Regions from separate parts of the Lysinibacillus sp. FN11 genome, predicted to be linked through region 1. Evidence: riboswitches for the same ligand, from Rfam matches in the RefSeq annotation. Region 1 holds a riboswitch; each other region holds the start of a gene.
The links. Region 1 has a riboswitch for thiamine pyrophosphate ahead of thiT (energy-coupled thiamine transporter ThiT). Riboswitches for the same ligand answer to the same signal wherever they lie in the genome.

Region 1 (4,955 bases):
GAGCTTGCTCAAGTGGAAGCATTAAGAGCGAAGGCATCATCAGACGAGCGTAAGTATTTAGAGAAAGAGGCATTTTTAGCATCAGCGCAGCAACTTCTTCAAGATACATGGCAACAACTTGAGGCACAGCATATTAAACAAGAAGACCAATCACAGATCACCGCTACTTTACATGAAGTGGAACAAGAGATTGCTGCATTAAAAATTATTCAACATCAATTAGCTGATGTGCGATTGAAAATAAAGCATCAGCATGAGCGAATAGAACAGCTACGAAATAAACATATGAAGCTAGAGCAATATTTAGCAGAGCAGATAAAAGAATGGACAAAATTACAAGCGGTTGTAGACGAACAACTTAAGCAGATGCCCCCTAATTTACCAACTTTACAGCAATTAAAGCAACAACTGAATGAAGTTAGAAAACAGAAAGAAGAGCTTCAAAAAAGTTGGCAAGTGAGTCAGGAAAATTTGCATGCAGCAAAGGAAACAGCTAGCAATGCAACACTAACTGTAGAAATTGCCAAACAGTCCTTTGAGGAATTACAGCTTAAAATGAATGAAAAGCTTCAGCAATTTACAGCAAATATGCAAGAATTAGGTTTCGAAAGCTATGAGGCTTATGCTACTGCTAAACGGAGTGCCATACAATTAGATGCACTTCGAAAAGCATGCAGTGACTATGCTTTACAAGTACACACGTTGCAAATCCAGATTACCGAAGGGGCTACCTATCTTCAAGGGAAAGAGAAGCAAGATTTAGAGGCGCTTGAAGCAAGAGTAGAACAGCATCGAATTTCCTATGAGGAAGCATTTAAACGTTTGCAACAGATGAATGGCTTTATACAAGCATGCCAAGGCTTTAGTGAAAGGGTGGAAGAAATAGCGAAAGAGCTTCATTTACTTGAACAAGAAGCAGGGCGAGTAAAGGAGCTCTATGGATTATTAAATGGACAAAACTCGAAAAAGCTATCCTTTGAGCGGTATATACAAATTAACTACTTAGATCAAATTACAGAAGCTGCCAATATACGTCTGTATCATTTATCAAACGGTCAATTCGAGCTTAGACGTTCAGATAGATTAGAAAAGCATGCGAAGCAAAGTGGCCTTGGTCTTGATGTTTATGATGCTTATACGGATCAATTACGAGATGTCAAAACTTTATCAGGTGGCGAAAAATTTAATGCTTCATTGAGCCTTGCATTGGGGATGGCAGATGTGATTCAAAGCTTCCAAGGTAATATTCATATTGAAACGATGTTTATTGATGAGGGCTTTGGCTCACTCGATGAGGAATCACTAAATAAAGCAATTGATACATTAATTGATTTACAGGATTCTGGTCGTATGATTGGCGTTATTTCTCATGTGCCTGAATTGAAATCTGCGATGCCAGCAGTTTTACACGTGGAAAAAACATTGAATGGCCATAGTCAAACCCATTTTGAAGTGAAATAAAACGAAGGCGTATAGGAATACGCCTTCGTTTTATTTTTTTCGAGTGGTGGTATTAGGTGTTGTGCCCTTTTTTGCAGCCATTACTTTTTTTACGATAGGAATAACAATAGGTGCTAACTTGACGGCAGTTTTTACAACGTTTGATACTTTCATCCCAAAACAGCTCCTTTTACAATTACTACTACCTGTTTCACTTAAAAATAAAACATTAACGGATAACACGAACAGCCTGAATTATATTCCAAATCACAATACCTAGTGAGACGAGAGCATAGATGGCGAATGAAGCAAACCAAATAATCATCACCGTCTTGTTATTGGAGGTTGGATCTAAACTAAATGTAGAAAAAACAAAGACAATAAAGAATAGAATGCCAAAAACAAAAGGTATTAAATGAGAGACAAGTGCACGAATCGAATGGCTTTTTACATCACTGTCTTTTGTCACAAAATATACAATTAATGGAACGATAAAAGGGGCGAAGAAAATACTAAGATAACTAAAGGCAGCTAAAATTTTTTGATTCTCCATAGTTGTACCTCCTTTTTAAATATTTACGCATGAAAAACAGCAAAGTTTCAAAAAAATGATGTATGGAAGGTTGTAATCCTTCAATCCTTTGCGTACAATGAGATTGTTCAAATAAATTCAGATGTAACGACCACAAGGGGAGCTGATGATGTCAGCTGAGACTGGGCACGTAATGCCTTGACTCTTCGAACCTGTAAGTTAACGCTTGCGTAGGGATGTGGATAGAAACCGACACTTGTACGATGTGAGGCTCTGTCCTGACATCGTTTTTTCGTCCTTAAAGGAAAAAAGGTGTCAGAAAGAGACATATCAGCGCTTTTCTATTCCTGCTCTTGTATCCTACATCGGAACAAAGGAGAGAATATGTATGGACAAAAAAAGACTATTAATGCTAGTGGAGATTGCGATTTTTGCAGCGATTGGTCTCGTACTGGATCAGGTTTCCTTTAAAGTATGGGCACAAGGCGGCTCAGTTAGTCTTGTTATGGTACCAATTATGTTAATAGCATTTCGCTGGGGCTTAGTAGCTGGGCTAACAACTGGATTACTCGTAGGTGTAATGCAAACCATGTTTGGTGCTACGATTGTGCACTGGCTACAAGGATTCTTGGATTATGGAGTTGCTTTTACAGTTGTAGGATTAGCGGCGGTTGTTCGTGGACCAGTGTTAGACGCTGCTAAACATATGAACAAAACAAAAATGGCACTTTATATAATCATAGGTACCGTTTTCGCAGGCTTCTTACGATACACAGCACATACAATTGCTGGTGCTGTATTTTTTGCCGAATATGCCGGTGACCAAAATGCATGGATCTATTCCATCATCTACAATGGTACATATATGCTACCAGCAACCATTTTAACGGCAATCGTTGGTGTTCTTTTATTCACAGCCGCTCCACAATTAATGCAAAGAAAAGCTTAATGCAAGTCCCTTCACATGAGTGGAGGGGCTTTTTTATCGTGAATAGCTCTTTTAGCACTTTGCAAAGTAGGAAAGCATACAATATTTAAAGCGTTTATCGTTATACGCATAAAAAGTTATGTTATATTAAAGAATAGATATTAGATGAAAGGGACGTTATACATGATTGTAAAAACGCAAGAAGAGATTGAAGCTTTTAAAAAAATAGGACGCATTTGTGCTGAAATTCGCGAAGCGATGAAAGCTGCAACAAAGCCAGGAGTTACAACACTTGAGCTTGATGAAATTGCTGGTCGCATGTTTGCAGAGGCTGGCGCTATTTCAGGACCAAAGGGAGAATATGATTTTCCAGGGTATACATGTATTAGTGTCAATGAAGAAGTAGCACATGGTATTCCAGGAAAGCGTGTTATTCAAGAAGGAGATATCGTAAATATTGATGTTTCTGGTTCTTTAAATGGCTATTTTGCTGACACAGGTATTTCATTTGTTGTGGGTGATGGCTATGAGGACAAAGAAAAGCTTTGCCGTGTTGCTAAAAGTGCCTTTGATCGAGCAATGACAAAAGTAAAGGCTGGATCTAAATTAAATCAAATTGGTAAAGCTGTTGAACGCGAGGCAAATGCTAATGGGTTAACTGTTATTATGAATTTAACAGGTCATGGCTTAGGTCAATCTTTACATGATGAACCAAACCATATTTTAAATTATTACGATGCATGGGATTCTACTATTATGAAAGAAGGTATGGTCCTTGCGGTTGAGCCATTTATCTCAGCAAATGCAGAGCATATCGTAGAAGCAGGTGATGGCTGGACATTCGTGACACCTGATAAATCACTTGTAGCTCAAATCGAACATTCAGTCATTGTAACAAAAGATAAACCAATTATCTTAACGTCATTAGACGAAGAATAGGATGCAATGAAAAAATCCTGCTAACCAAATTATTTTTGGTAGGCAGGATTTTTTTTAATAAATAAAATGCCAACAAAGAGAACACCGCATAAAAATAAAGCGGCTGTAGTGACAAGTAGCTCATCAAAACCATTATGTATGGCGATTCCAATATAAGCCCAAATAAAAACACTTGGATACATAACATCAAAGTGATGGAAACGGATATGTAGCGCAATGGCTCCTCCTAAAGTAAGTAAAATCACTGCCCAAAGAGGCGTACTAAGACCAAAGCCGTTCCAACCATAAGCCGTTAACGTAAAGCTTGTATTTGTGATAAAAATAAATGTCATCCATGCTAAATAAATAGAGAAAGGAATACGACCAAACAAGGATTTGTTCTGAAGAGGGTACGTATTATACAACATAAACAAATACAAGACTAAGAGTAATGTAATGCCAAGAGAAACAATAAATAACTCATGGTGCCAGACATATATCATTAATGCTTGTAATATATTTATGCAACTAAAAAGCGCAGACTGTTTCAAAGTTGTCTTTTTCATGTTCATAACTAACCAATAACCGAGTAAAAAATAAATGACAATCCAAATTACATGACTTACACTAACTGGTGCAAATACTACAGAAAAACGATTAGCGATTTCTAGCGAAGATTGACCGTTGATGTTCACGAAAAAGGATGAAAAGGTTAGGATGATTGAGACAAGATAAGAGATTGTCATCATGATAAACCGAGGCATGTTTTCCTCTCCCTTCGTGTTAGATTGTATAGGGAAAAGACAAATAAGTATAGTACTGTCACTTTTTTTATTATAACGGAAATTTCCAACAATGTATCGTGTTGTTTTACTATTAATACCTACAATTTACCATGTCTGATAGGCATCCATATATTTCTTTAGTACAATAAGAATAGCCAAATAAAAGGAGTGAAGTTTCATGACACAAAATTTGAAGAATCTAGATCTAACTGTTGAACTAGACAAAAAGATGTATAAAAAGAAATTAAAAGTACTCCAATATGAAATGTTGAATGCACAACAATTTTTATTAAAAAACAAGATTGGCTTGATCTTGGTATTCGAAGGAATGGATGCGGCTGGTAAAGGTGGC
Region 2 (4,955 bases), 1.6 Mb from region 1:
TAAAGGAGATATCGTTGTTTTAGCGGATATTGCTGATACAGATTGGCCCTTACATCCATCATTCCCACTATTTTTATGGAGTACAGAACAGCAGCTAACAGAATCAGTTGGGTCACTTGGGATTTTTTCACCCAATGAACAACGTGCAGTTGCTTTAGCGCAAGGAGACTGGAATGTTTATTCGCAGGAAGACGAATTTCTTTCGTCTGTTACCAAGGGTATGCTAACTGCGCCCAAACAGCCAGGCATTTATATGGTACGCTCAAATAATGAGGAAAAACAATTGATTGTGCAATTGCAAGCCCAAGAACGTGTTATTGAACAAGGAACAAGCTTTACAATAGGTGATATCTCAGACAACGGAAAGGAAGAAGTTTCGATGACCTCTTTCGTGCCTTGGCTAATTGTGATTATTTTACTATTGCTTGTTTCAGAGTGGGAGGTGCAACGACGTCGTGGATTTACGAATTGATATGCCGTTAGTATTGTTGTTACTCCTTCCTTTATTTTTGTATTTTGGATGGACATACTTTCATGAGCGGCAGCGACTCAAAAGAAGTCATATTGTTGTACTTACTATTCGCATAGTGGCAGCAGGCTGTTTAGTTTTTGCACTCGCAGGTCCCTATCTATTATTACCAATAAAAGAAGAACAAATTGTTTATTTAGTAGATCGTTCTGCTTCTATGAATGGTACGGAAGATGAGATGGTTCAGTTTATACAGGAGAGCCTACAATCAAAAAAAGAACCACAACTTGCGGGCATTTATTCATTTTCCTCTACTTTACAAACAGAAGCTATTTTGTCTAAAACATTAAAGGAAGTACCAAAACTAACTGAAATCAAAGCTACCGATCAAACGAATATAGAACAAAGTTTACAGCTTGCTTCAGGGATTATAGATCCTAAAAAAGCAACTCGTCTTGTGCTATTAACAGATGGTAATGAGACAAAGGGAGATGCTTTAGAATTTGCTACGAAGTTGAAAGGTTCCAATATTAGTGTTGATATTAAGCCTTTTAGTCAACCAGTTGTCAATGATGTATCACTAAAAAGCTTTGTATCCCCTCAAGTGGCTTATGTTGGAGAGCAACAACAATTAGTGACAGACATACATGCAACCTCAGCAGGCCAAGGTGAGCTGTTATTATATGAAAATGATGAGCTTATTCATCGAGAGGCAGTTGAGCTGACAGAAGGCACGAATGTGTTTACCTATAAACATGCAGCAACAGCTGAAGGACTTGTAAAATATGAAGCCGTTGTTCAAGTTGGTCAGGATGCTATTTTTGAAAACAATAAGTTAACTAGTGTCACAATGGTTCAAAGTGAACCACATTTATTAATCGTTAATGGTTATGAAACAGCTTCACCCATCGCAGCAGCACTTGGTAGTCAATCCATTGCCTATGATGTTGTAGCGCCTAACAGTCTACCAAATGAACTATCCAGCTATTTGCAATATAATGCTATTATTTTCGACAATGTACCAGGTCATTTAGTGGGTGAAGCAAAAATGAGTGTTATTGAGCAAGCAGTCAAAAACTTTGGAGTTGGTTTTACAATGGTTGGTGGAGAAAATAGTTTTGGTCTAGGCGGCTACTTTAAAACACCGATCGAAACCTTATTGCCAGTGGAAATGGAAATTAAGGGCAAAGAGCAATTACCTTCCTTAGGATTAGTGATTGTACTTGACCGATCTGGCAGTATGCAAGGCTCGAAGCTTGAGCTTGCTAAGGAAGCAGCGGCACGTTCTGTTGAGATGTTGCGAGACGAGGATACATTAGGATTCATCGCCTTTGATGATCGTCCATGGGAGATTATAGAGACAGGGCCTCTTAGCAGTAAAGAAGAGGCTGTGGATACTATTTTATCAGTAACACCTGGTGGGGGAACAGAAATCTATAGTTCATTAGCTAAAGCCTACGAGAACCTTGCTGATTTAAAGCTCCAACGTAAGCATATTATTCTCTTAACAGATGGGCAGTCACAGGCAGGGAACTATGAGGATTTAATTACTGAAGGAAAAGAAGATGGTATAACCTTATCGACAGTAGCGATTGGACAAGATGCCGATGCGAACTTATTAGAAGCGCTTAGTGACATGGGCAGTGGACGTTTCTATGATGTCATAGATGAGCAAACCATTCCTTCTATTTTATCTCGTGAAACTGCTATGATTTCCCGCACCTATATTGAGGACAATCCATTTTACCCTGCAATTTATAATGCAGCAGGATGGAACGTACTGTTTGCTAATGGTGTCCCACAAATGAATGCATACATTGGGACAACGGCAAAACAGGGGGCTACTGTCGTAGCAGAAAGCGAAAAGGAAGATCCTGTGTTAGCGCAGTGGCAATATGGTCTTGGTAAAACATTTGCCTTTACATCTGATTCAACGGGTAAATGGACAGGAGATTGGGCAAGATGGCGAAATTGGGGAGTATTTTGGCAAACACTTATTTCTCAAATGCTACCAAGCTACAATGATGTAGCCTATGATGTAAGATTGGAAGCAGATGGTTCCTTTATGATTACAGACCCTACAAATGAAGCTGCATTTTTAGACATTGTTGCAGTAAATGAAGCAGGGGAGGAGCTAGAAACACAACTTGAAACCATTTCCGCATCCCAAGTTCGAGCTGTAGTACAAGCTGAACCTGGATTAATTTTCTTCCGTGTAGCAGATGAAAAGCAGGCCATCTATCAGGCAGGGCTAAGTGTTCCTTATAGTGCTGAATACGAACTACTCCCTGTAAATAACCAACTGATAGAAGAGTTAACTCAGCGAACAGGAGGCACTGTTTTAAAGGAACCACAAGATGTCTTCCGTGACTTTACGACAAAAGGAGCAGATCGGCAAAATATTGCCACATGGCTACTCTTAGCGAGTATGCTTCTTTTCTTTATTGATATTACCATAAGACGTTTTGGTTGGAATTTCCTAACGAATACGAAGAAAAAAGAGCCGCTGGTTGAGGAAAAAACTCTACAGGCAGAAGACACAAATGTAGCACATTTGTTAAAAGGCATGAAAAAACGATCTTAAAATAGAGGAAGCAGCAGTGCAAACTTAATAGTTTTGCACTGCTTTTTTATATTGTTTGAATAGAGAGTTGTCCCCTTTGTTAGAGCGGGTAAGATGATCTAAAAAGTGGGCTCTTTGCTCATAAGGAGAGAAAGGCGCTCTAAGTTGAGTCATTGCCGCTCATAAAGAGTAGAAAAGCGCTCCAAGTAGAGCCATTGCCGCTCATAAAGTGGAAAAAGGCGCTCTAAGTAGAGGTATTCTCGCTCATAAAGGGAAGAAAAGCGCTCTAACTAAAGTCATCACCGATCATAAAGAGAGATAAAACCCTCCAATCCCTCTCAATAAAGAGAAGAATTAAACCTCTTTACTAGCTCTGTTTTACGCATGCTACTCGCAACCATTACACCTAAAATGGCGCCGATTGTACTTGATGTTAAAAAGGCTGGTAGGAAGAAGAATGCTGCTACAGATGTTCCCATGAATAATTTTGCGTAAGGGACGGCAATAAGTGAAGCCAGAATGCCAGTTCCGATAACTTCTCCGATACCAGCTAACCACATCTTATTGCTATATTTATAGGCAAGGGCAGCACAGAACGCACCGATGATACTACCAGGGATAGCTAGTAGAGAGCCTGTTCCAGTAAAAATACGAATGATGGCAGTGACAAAGGCAACTATAACTGTTGGTACGGGTCCAAGTATAATCGCTCCTATCACATTAATAGCATGCTGAACGGGGTAAGCACGTGCGATTCCTGTTGGGATGGATACGAAAGTAGAGCCTGCAACAGCAATGGCTACTAATAAAGCCATGACTGTTAATTTACGAATTGACATAAAGTTCACTCCTTTTGGTAAAGTTGGTGAGGAAAAATAAAAAGGCCACCCCTTTAAACAATAGGAAGCGGCCTTGCATGTATATAGTGACAACAGCAAGTAGCGCCACTTCCCTCCGCTAGTGTGAACTAGATCAGGTTCAAAGGGTCCGTATATTACCATATACGTCTCAGCCTTTTAAAGACTCCCCTAGTGGTTAAGATTATTCAATTTAGTGAATCAACAATAATGTAACATACTGTTAAAAATAGTCAATGATTTTTCAGACTATTTTGGATCGGGATGCATTAAATGAGGTGCTTTTTTCACTGTCCAGATGAGCGCAAGGAAGAAACAAGCTAATAATATGATAGAACCAAAAATATAGGGGCTATTCATATTCCAATCAAATAATAAACCTGCCAAAGCGGGTCCAATCATATTCCCAAGGCTCATATAGGCATTATTCAAGCCCGCAGCAAATCCCTGCTCTTTTTCTGCAAGTTTTGAGATGAGTGTATTAACAGCTGGACGAATTAATGTCGTTGCTGTAGAGAAAATTGTTGCTACAACTAATATAAGGGCAAAGCCAGAAACAAATAATATTAAGAAAATAGCAACGGATGCAATAAACAAATTAACTAGTACTACTTTCATTTCACCATAACGATTGAACAGTGGTGTAATAATAAACATTTGTACTACTACTCCAAAAGCACCACCAACAACTAATATAATCGCTATATCTACAGGTGTGTAATTAAACTTTTCTGTCACAAATAATGACAATGTCGTTTGGAAATTTGCAATTCCAAACGAGAACACCAGCATAATTATGAGCATAACAAAATAAGGCATATGTATGGAACGAGCCATTTGCTTCGCCAGATTGTCTTGCTTTTGTTTCTGTTGCGCAGTGTTTGGTTTGGTAGAAGGTAATAAAAAGTAAGATAAAATAGATGCTACAATGGCTGCAGCTCCAGCTGTGAAAAATGGGAAATGTAAGCTTACCTTTGCTAAAAAGCCTCCAATACCAGGTCCGATCATAAAGCCAAGAGACATGGCGGCACCCAACATCCCCATACCTTTCCCGCGTTCTTCATAG
Region 3 (4,955 bases), 960 kb from region 1:
CTAAATGTACCGTTAGATGTTATTACAGTATCTTTTGTAATATTTTTGATCGTTACGGATTCACCTATTACTTTTTTTGCTGCTGCTACATGCGTCTCATATGAATTTGATTGAATTTGAGATGTTGTGGCATTCGCAGTAGACATTGGTAATACTAGTGTCGCTGTAATAGCCGTGGCCATTAATGTTGATAGCGCTTTATTTTTCATGTAAGTCACTCCAATCATTCTATTTAGTAGTTAATATATCATATTCTTCTATAATTTAGAATTCGAAGAGGATGTTTTACTATGAATCTCAATTCAAATAAGCCATTAGTCCTTTGTATTGAAAAATAAATGTTTGGCGAAGTATCGGCATTTTTCTCTATAATTCTGTAAATTTTCTACTTTATTCGCTAAATAATTTATTGTGATACAATCATCCATCCATTATTATTAGTATAAAAGTGGGGGTGTTAGTTATGAAAAAATCAAGAGGGATTGCCTTAAAACTTTCTTCCCTTATAATAGGATTATTTCTCATTTTATTTTTATCCTATACTGTCATAACGGGGATTATTATAAAAAAGCAAAGTGTTGAAGACGCAGAGCATGGAACATTACAAACAGCTGAATCTTCTGCAGCTATTATGAGTGAACGCTTTAAGAAAGCCAATACGACATTACAAACAACAAAACGTATCATAGAAAGCATGGAGAAGAATAATACGTTGTCTACCAAAGGTGTCATAGACATAATGGAAAACAATTTAGCTAGCAATAATGACATTCTTGGAGTAGGAGCAATCTTTGAGCAAAATTCTATTATTTTAGAACCAACTGAGACTTCTTTAGTAGATACTAAAAAACGTTTTATCCCTTATTTAAGTAAGAACGGAAATGATATCACGACTGCTCTAATCGAAGGTATTGATGATAAGAGTGTTTCTGAATGGTATTGGGTACCAAAAGAAGAGAGACGTGCAGTTTTGACAGAGCCTTATGATTATAATGTAAACGGACAATCCGTATTAATGACAACGATTTCGGTGCCATTAATCAATGCCTCCGGAACATTTTTCGGTGTATTGACAGCCGATGTATCAATAGATTTTTTAAATGATTTAACAAAATCGAATGCCCCTGAAGGCGGTTATGCGGCAATTATTACGAATAAAGGTGTGCTAACAGCTAACAGTTTTGGTGAAGAGCTAGTTGGGCGCAATATGCAAGAGGATCCTACTTGGACAAGTATTAGTAAGACAATGGAAAATGGTGAGCTAACAAGTATGTACGTTGACTCTAATCAACTGAAGGAAAAGGCATATAATGTCTTTGCTCCAATGATTTTAGAGGGTATTGACGAAACATGGATTGTTCAAGTCGTGTTAGCTGAATCAAAGATTCTAGAAACATATAATCATGTATTTGTATTTACGATTATTGCTTCTATTATTATGGTGGTTTTGATGACCGCTGCAAGTGTGTTATTCATCTATAAACAACTAAAGCCACTTAAATTTTTACGTGCATCGATTGAAACTGCAGCCGAAGGGGATTTAACACAAAAGGTAGAAGAGCAATATATTAAGCCTGATGAAATTGGTGCAGTGGCTGTGGCTTATAATAATATGTTAGATAAAACCAATAGTGCGATTCAAACTGTACTAAATTCCACGAGGTTATTGAACCAATCTTCTAATCAGGTAAATGAGGCATTTAACGAGGTAGTTGCTTCTAGTCAGGAGGTTTCTGTAGCTATCAACGAGATTGCACAAGGAGCTTCGAAGCAGTCAGAGGATACAGAAGAAACAAATTATCGAATGATGGATTTATCAGATCAGATTGATGCCATTACGGCTCTTTCTAATGAAATGGATGAGCTATCTCATAAAACAGGTGTAACAACGGAAAAAGGATTGCATGAAGTTGAAAGTTTAAGAGTACGTAATATGGAGACAAATGAAATGAATGGGCGTATCCAGCAGCAAATGGAATCATTAGCTTCTAATATTGCCAATATTAATCAGATTATTGCTTCGATCCAAAGCATTACCGAGCAGACAAATCTGCTAGCTTTAAATGCAAGTATTGAGGCTGCACGTGCTGGTGAGCATGGTAAAGGATTTGCTGTAGTTGCAGAGGAAGTTAGAAAGCTAGCAGAACAATCTAAAAATGAAACAGAAATTATTAAGAGTACAGTAGAAAGCATTCTTGAAAATTCTCAGCAAACGGTTGCTGTTATTGCATCTAATGCAGATTTAATGCAATCTCAAAATGAGTCAGTACAAAGCACGCAACTAGCGTTTAAAGATAGCAGTGACTTGTCAGGTTCAATTGCAAATTCTATTAGTGAATTAATGAATAAACTATCTAGCATGTTAGAGCATAAAAATCAGGCAATCATGGCTATCCAAAGTATTTCGGCTATTTCAGAGCAAACAGCAGCCTCTGCGGAACAAGTAAGTGCTTCTGCAATGGATCAACAAGCAGAATTACAAAAAGTAGCAGAGTCTATTCAAAATATGAACGATATTTCAAACGAGCTACAAGAAGTTGTAAATCGATTTAAGCTTGTTTAAAAGCAAAGGCTGCCTTCAATATAGAGGCAGTCTTCTTTTATTGTGAAAGTTAGAGAAATTGACCTAGAAGGAATTCAACACTACTATTAACACTGGAAGGGGGACATTGAAATGATGTATCTCGGAATGATTTTCTTTCAAATTGTTGTTCCTATTTTAGTGTTACTTGTAATAGGCGCTATCCTACAAAAGAAATTTCGCTTTAATTTAAAAGCATTGTCTCAGCTTATTACATATTGCTTTATGCCGGCAGCTGTTTTTGTAAATTTATATGAAACACATGTGGAGTTATCGGTACTGGGAGAGGTCGGATTATTTATTATACTCTTTATCGGTAGTCAAATGTTACTCAGTCATTTTATGGCAAAAGGGCTAGGTTTAGCTAGAACAGAGGCAGCTGTCTTTAAAAATAGTGTGGTGCTTATTAACTCTGGCAATTACGGTATTCCAGTTGCTCAAATGATATTTGCCACGCAACCTATTGGAGTAGCCATTCAGGTCATGCTCGTAATCTTTCAAAATATGACTACGTATACATATGGATTATACAATTTAATTTCTTCTACAAAGTCGGGTATGACAATCATCAAGGATTTCTTTAAAATGCCTATTATTCATGCGCTGATTATAGGTGCCGCTATGAACTATTTTGGTATCGGTATTCCACAGTTTATCAAAATACCAGTAGAACATGTGGCAGATGGATTTATTGCTGTGGCCTTAATTACTTTAGGTGCACAATTATCACAACTAGAGATGAAATCAATGTTTAATAAAACCGTCATTATCAGCTGTTTTACGCGATTAATTATTGGACCATCTGTTGCATTAGCCATTATTTATATATTGGGATTAGATGGAGTCGTCGCACAATCACTGTTTATAGCTAGTGCCTTTCCAACATCCCGTAATAGTTCTAGTCTAGCATTGGAATATGATGTAGAATCAGCAACAGCCGCGCAAGCTGTTTTATTTTCTACCATTGTAAGCTGTATAACTGTAACCATTGTGATCTATTTTGCGGAAGTATTATTTACCTAGTAAGATAAAAAATAACTTCCATCTCTTAGTATTATCTGCTACACTAGCATCAAACTAAATAGTATTAACTAGGGGAGTCTGATGAGTCAGGCTGAGAGGGAAACGCTACGAAGTTTCTTGACCCTTTGGACCTGATCTGGCTCATACCAGCGTGGGAAAGTTAAGAAGCTATTGCAGAGTATGCAATCAATAGACCTTTACATTCGTGGCCGGATCCAAATAATTATTTTGGATTCGGCCTTTATTTTTTGGATTGTTGGGGTGAGCTAGAATCGGTCCTTATATCAAAATAAATTTAAGGGAGAGAAGTAGCTCATGTCAGCAATTAGTGAAAAGAATATTACCATTATGTCTAGCTTTGAAGGAAGCAAAAAAGTATATGTGGAAGGATCACGCCCAGATATTCTAGTACCTATGCGAGAAATTGCATTAAGTCCGACAACAGGCAGTTTTGGAAATGAAGAAAATGCTCCTATTCGAGTATATGATACGAGTGGGCCCTATACAGATCCAGCCTACCAAGTAGATATTACGAAAGGTTTACCTGCCTTACGAAATGCATGGATTCAAGAGCGAGGGGATGTAGAAGCATATGAGGGACGCTCCATTAAACCGGAGGATAATGGTTTTCGTCATGTTGATGACCCGCGTATTCAAGAAAATGTCTTCCCTGAGTTGACGAGAAAGCCTTTGCGTGCTAAAAAAGGTAAAAATGTGACACAGCTTCACTATGCACGAAGGGGGATTATAACGCCTGAAATGGAGTTTGTAGCGATTCGTGAAAATATGAATCCTGAATTTGTACGTTCAGAAATTGCAGCTGGACGAGCTATAATGCCTTCTAATATTAATCACCCTGAGGCAGAGCCAATGATTATTGGGCGTAATTTTCATGTAAAGATCAATGCGAATATCGGGAATTCTGCTGTATCTTCTTCCATTGCGGAAGAAGTTGAGAAAATGACCTGGGCAACTCGATGGGGCGCAGATAATATTATGGATCTATCGACTGGTAAACATATTCATACAACTAGAGAATGGATTATTCGAAATGCTGCAGTGCCAGTGGGAACAGTGCCAATTTATCAGGCTTTAGAAAAGGTAAATGGTGTAGCAGAGGATTTAACGTGGGAGGTTTATCGTGATACTCTCATTGAACAAGCTGAGCAGGGTGTGGATTACTTCACCATTCATGCAGGTGTCCTTTTACGCTATGTACCACTAACAGCAAATCGTGTGACAGGTATTGTATCTCGAGGGGGCTCTATCATGGCACAGTGGTGTTTATATCATCATCAAGAGAATTTCCTGTATACACACTTTGAGGAAATCTGTGAAATTATGAAAGCTT
Region 4 (4,955 bases), 1.6 Mb from region 1:
TCTCGGCCAGCATATTTCAAGTATTGTCCCAACAGGGGAAGATGAATCGATTATTGCGGTTTATGGCTTCGAAACATTTGAACAGCCAAATACGTATGTCTTCACAGCCACAAAAGATGGTCAAATTAAGCGCTCACCACTCGTAGACTATGCAGTGACACGTTATTCAAAGCCTATTAAAACGATGAACGTCAAGGCTGGTGATGCGATGATCTATGCATCGTTTGTAACAGATGACGTGGAGCTGATGCTCACAACGGATACAGCCTATGCAATTCGTTTCCCAATGGAGGAACTACCTGTGACAGGTGTGAAAACAGGCGGTGTGAAAGGGATCACACTAAAAGATGGAGAAGCCTTAGTTGGCGTCAATGTATTACAGCCTGATGTTACCCAATATGTAGTGATTGTGACACAGCGTGGGGCCGTGAAGAAAATGAATGTCGCTGAAGTTGAAGTAGCAGGTCGTGCAAAACGTGGACTAAAAGTATTAACAGAGTTAAAAGCAAACCCTCACCGAATTGTGGCAGTTGTTCAAGCAACAGACGGGGAGCAGGTTGTGATTGAAACTGAAAAAGGTGTTCAAGAGGTGATTGACGTGCAAGCATTGTCTCGTGCGGATCGCCATTCCAACGGTTCATTTAAAGTGGATATTGCAACAGATGGGGCAATCTCTCATGTTGTCACAGCCAAAAAAGAACAGAAACCAAGCTAAAAGAATGCCCAGTCTCTTAGGAGTGCTGGGCTTTAAGCTCATTTCAAAAATAGCACCTTGTCATTTAAGTGAAACTATGGGTATAATAATCATCGAAAAGTTCATAGCGAAAGAATGTAGGGGGGCTAGTAATTGCTAGCTGAGATTGTGTCCGATAGACGCTGACCCTTTGAACCTGATTTGGCTCGTACCAGCGTAGGGAACATCTATTCAAAAAAGCAAAGTTTTGAAGATTGATTGCAATACGTCTGGGAGGAATCCTAGGCGTTTTTTTATGTTTTCAAGCAACAGCTTGCCAACATTGTATACGCTTTCTTCTGGTGACAACATTCATTCATGAACACTTTCATATTACAAACTGGGAGGCTTTCACATGAAGAAATGGTTATTTATTCTAATGGTAGCACTATTAACATTAGCAGGCTGTAGTGACAAGGAGGATAAGCAGGCTGCTGACAAGCTGAAAAAGGTGTCTGTGGTACTGGAATGGACGCCGAATACAAATCATACAGGACTATATGTTGCAAAAAAACTCGGTTATTTTGAGGAACAGGGCTTAGATGTTGATATTATTATGCCTGGTGAGGCGGGTGCAGATCAGCTTGTTGCTTCTGGAAAGGCGGATTTTGGCGTGAGCTATCAGGAAGGCATAACACAGGCACGAGTACAGGATGTGCCGCTGGTCTCAATCGCAGCAATTATACAGCATAATACATCTGGCTTTGCTTCTATTGCTTCAAAGGGCATTACATCGCCAAAGGATTTTGAAGGTAAAACCTATGGTGGTTGGGGTGCGCCATTAGAGCAAGCCGTCTTACAATCACTAATGCAAAAAGAAAAGGCAGATATTAATAAGCTAGATATTGTCAATGCAGGGGATTTAGATTTCTTCACAATGATGGAAAAAGACATTGATTTTGCTTGGATTTATTATGCATGGACTGGTATTGAGGCTGAGCTGCGTGGGGAAAAGATTAATATGCTATATCTTACAGATTATAGTGATCAATTAGATTATTATACGCCCGTTTTAGTTACAAATGAAAAAATGATACAGGACAACCCCGATGTAGTCAAAGCCTTTGTGGCAGCGGCAGCGAAGGGCTATGAATACGCAATTGAAAACCCAAGTGAAGCGGCGGATATTTTAATCGAAGCGGCCCCTGATTTAGATAAAGCGTTAGTGCATAAAAGTCAGGAATGGCTGGCTGATAAATACCAGGATGATGCCAAGCAATGGGGAGAGCAAAAGCTTTCTGTGTGGGAAAATTATGCGAAATGGATGTCTAGCAATCAAGTACTAGAGGGCGAATTTGATGCGAAAAAAGCCTTTACTAATGAGTTCTTACCTAAAAAGGAGGCCAAATAAGATGGCAAATTCATTAATCAGTGTACAAATCATTCCGAAGACAGAGAAATATGAAGATGTGATACCGTATGTAGATGCAGCAATTGCGGTGATCGATGCTTCTGGGGTGAAATATGAGGTTCATCCATTGGAAACAACGATGGAGGGTGAGCTTTCAACATTGCTCCAAATCATTGAAAAAATGAATGAGAAGATGATCGAGCTTGGTGCCATCAATGTCATTACACAAGTGAAAATTTTATATCAGCCAACGGGTATTACGATGGATACATTAACGGAGAAATATCAGTAATGAAACGTGCATTACACAAGGGAAGGACGATAATTTTTATCGCCTTCCTCTTATTCATATGGGAACTAATCGTGCGGTTCGCTGAAATTCCTCATTGGTTATTACCCGCACCCAGTAGTATTTTGTCGGAGTCCATCCGTTCGTATCAAACCTTTCTACCACATGCATTTGCTACGGTACAGCTAGCTCTACTAGGTTTGGCCATTGGCATCGCTTGTGGGCTAACGGTGGCAGTAGTGTTGCATCGATTTAATTTTATTCGAGAACTGTTTTATCCAATTCTTATTATGTCGCAGAATGTTCCTATTCTAGTCTTGGCACCGCTACTTATTATTTGGTTTGGCTTTGGCTTATTACCGAAGCTTATCATTATCTGTCTTGTGTGCTTTTTCCCGATTGTCATTGCAGCGATGGATGGATTTAGACAAACAGCTCTAGCATTAAAGCATTATTTTGCCATGGTTGGTGCTACAAAGGCACAAACCTTTTGGAAGCTGGAATGGCCTTATGCCTATCCTGCGATTTTTTCAGGCATTAAAATTGCGGCTACATATAGTGTGATGGGGGCTGTGATTGCGGAGTGGCTTGGAGCAAAAAAGGGTATTGGTGTTTACATGACCCTAGCCCAGTCCTCCTTCCGTACAGATCGCGTATTTGTAGCAATTTTTGCGATTGTTCTCTTGAGCTTACTATTGTTTAGCGGTATTCGTTTAATTGAAAAATTTATGGTGAAGGGAAGAGGCTATCATGCTCAGCATTCAAAACATCGCTAAATCCTTCGATGCACTAAAAGTACTTGATCAACTTTCTTTTGACGTAAAGGATGGCGAGTTTGTGGCCATTGTTGGTCCTTCAGGCAGTGGTAAGAGCACACTTTTTCAATTAATTGGTGGTGTTTCGCCAATTGATCAAGGAGCCATTTTACTAAATGGAGAGGATATCCAACGAAAAAAAGGAACGATTGGCTATATGCCACAGCAGCCATGTCTATTACCCTGGCGCACAATAGTAGAAAATGTCACGCTTGTAGAGGAATTACAGCATAAACCGAATGTTGAACGTGCCAAGGAATGGTTAGAAAAGGTTGGTCTTGCCTCCTTTATCCATGCCTACCCGAACGAACTGTCTGGAGGTATGCAGCAGCGTGTGTCCTTTATTCGAGCAATGGTCAGTGAAAAGCCGATTTTATGCTTAGACGAACCATTTTCTGCGTTGGATGAATTTACTCGACTGGAAATGCAAGCATGGCTTTTATCTATCTGGGAAGAGTATCGCAAATCCATTCTATTTGTTACACATAGTATTGAGGAAGCTCTCTTTTTAGCAGATCGCATACTTGTTTTAACCAAACGTCCAGCAACCGTTAAAAAGGAAATCATCGTGCCATTTGAGAGACCTCGGAAAGAGGAAATTCGACATTCTGCAGCATTCACAGCGTTAAAGCAACAATTATTTATGTATTTACAGGAGGAAAAGGGTGATATGTATGTTGATTGATGCGCATATTCATTTGGATCAGTACACCGATGAGGAAATTCCCTCCTTATTAGAAGAGGTGAAAGCTGTAATTGCGGTTAGTATGCAACTTTCCTCTTGTGAAAGAACGTTGCGTTTATCGAATAGCTATCAGCAAGTAAAGGCTGCTTTTGGCTTTCATCCTGAACAGCCTTTACTAAGTCCAAATGATGAGGCAGCATTATTCGATTGGATTCGTTCGCATCAGGATGACATGGTTGCTATTGGTGAGGTGGGTCTACCTTATTATTTAAGACAAGAGCAAGGGATTGATGAACGTCCCTATGTGGCGTTATTAGAGCGTTTTGTTGTATTGGCGAAGGAACTGAACATGCCAATTGTGTTACACGCAGTATATGAGGACGCCCATGTTGTGTGTGATTTGCTGGAAAAGCATCAGCTTCACGAAGCCCATTTTCATTGGTTTAAAGGGGATGAAGCTATTGTGAAGCGCATGATAGAGCGTGGTTATTTTATTTCCATAACCCCAGATTGCTTGTATGAAGAGGAAATTCAACAGCTAATTGATGCGTATCCGATTGATTTGATGATGGTAGAAACGGATGGTCCTTGGCCGTTTGAGGGACCGTTTACGAAGAAGCGTACATCTCCCTGGATGATGCACTCAACGATTGAGGTGATTGCCTCCATCAAAGGGCTATCAACACAGGAAGCGGCCAAAATTATTACGCAAAACACGAAAACATTTTATCGGCTTTAATAGGACAAAGCAGTATAGGTACGAGTTATTCGTCCTTATACTGCTTTTTATATTTCGTATAATCATGCGCTAATTTTTCGTTTTTTGTTTTCGTTAGACGTTCATGTGTACTAAAAGAGATAGATTGTCGATTTTTTTCAACATCTTTACCAACGGTGCGTTTAATGTGCATCCGCTTCTTTTTAGCTTTAGATTGTGACATGAGCATCGCCTCCAATTCATTTTTAATTCTATAGTAGCGAAAAGGGAAGAAAAAGTAAAACCTCGTAAGCAAAATACTTACGAGGCTGTCGAGTGTATTAGTGAGATACGTCCTGTACAGAAATACCTGTGTTTGCTTTAA

Region 2: linked by a shared signal. The riboswitch ahead of thiW (energy coupling factor transporter S component ThiW) and the one ahead of thiT (energy-coupled thiamine transporter ThiT) in region 1 are both predicted to bind thiamine pyrophosphate.
Region 3: linked by a shared signal. The riboswitch ahead of thiC (phosphomethylpyrimidine synthase ThiC) and the one ahead of thiT (energy-coupled thiamine transporter ThiT) in region 1 are both predicted to bind thiamine pyrophosphate.
Region 4: linked by a shared signal. The riboswitch ahead of NP781_RS10710 (ABC transporter substrate-binding protein) and the one ahead of thiT (energy-coupled thiamine transporter ThiT) in region 1 are both predicted to bind thiamine pyrophosphate.

What each region holds. Positions count from the first base shown of each region.
Region 1 is NZ_CP102383.1:3,595,065-3,600,019, reverse strand. Features, by position in the region: gene NP781_RS19110 (AAA family ATPase) at 1-1,461, shown strand, start outside; gene NP781_RS19105 (hypothetical protein) at 1,492-1,614, opposite strand; gene NP781_RS19100 (magnetosome magnetite crystal formation protein family) at 1,670-1,993, opposite strand; TPP riboswitch at 2,119-2,226, shown strand; gene thiT (energy-coupled thiamine transporter ThiT) at 2,361-2,921, shown strand; gene map (type I methionyl aminopeptidase) at 3,084-3,839, shown strand; gene NP781_RS19085 (TspO-related membrane protein) at 3,869-4,582, opposite strand; gene NP781_RS19080 (polyphosphate kinase 2 family protein) at 4,782-4,955, shown strand, end outside.
Region 2 is NZ_CP102383.1:281,856-286,810, forward strand. Features, by position in the region: gene NP781_RS01255 (vWA domain-containing protein) at 1-472, shown strand, start outside; gene NP781_RS01260 (VWA domain-containing protein) at 456-3,053, shown strand; gene thiW (energy coupling factor transporter S component ThiW) at 3,371-3,871, opposite strand; TPP riboswitch at 3,965-4,072, opposite strand; gene NP781_RS01270 (MFS transporter) at 4,139-4,955, opposite strand, start outside.
Region 3 is NZ_CP102383.1:4,556,246-4,561,200, forward strand. Features, by position in the region: gene NP781_RS23825 (S-layer protein) at 1-209, opposite strand, end outside; gene NP781_RS23830 (methyl-accepting chemotaxis protein) at 464-2,563, shown strand; gene NP781_RS23835 (AEC family transporter) at 2,675-3,604, shown strand; TPP riboswitch at 3,665-3,779, shown strand; gene thiC (phosphomethylpyrimidine synthase ThiC) at 3,920-4,955, shown strand, end outside.
Region 4 is NZ_CP102383.1:1,996,998-2,001,952, reverse strand. Features, by position in the region: partial or broken gene parC (DNA topoisomerase IV subunit A) at 1-715, shown strand, start outside; TPP riboswitch at 824-934, shown strand; gene NP781_RS10710 (ABC transporter substrate-binding protein) at 1,089-2,084, shown strand; gene NP781_RS10705 (thiamine-binding protein) at 2,086-2,376, shown strand; gene NP781_RS10700 (ABC transporter permease) at 2,376-3,149, shown strand; gene NP781_RS10695 (ABC transporter ATP-binding protein) at 3,124-3,873, shown strand; gene NP781_RS10690 (TatD family hydrolase) at 3,863-4,612, shown strand; gene NP781_RS10685 (hypothetical protein) at 4,638-4,814, opposite strand; gene NP781_RS10680 (solute symporter family protein) at 4,912-4,955, opposite strand, start outside.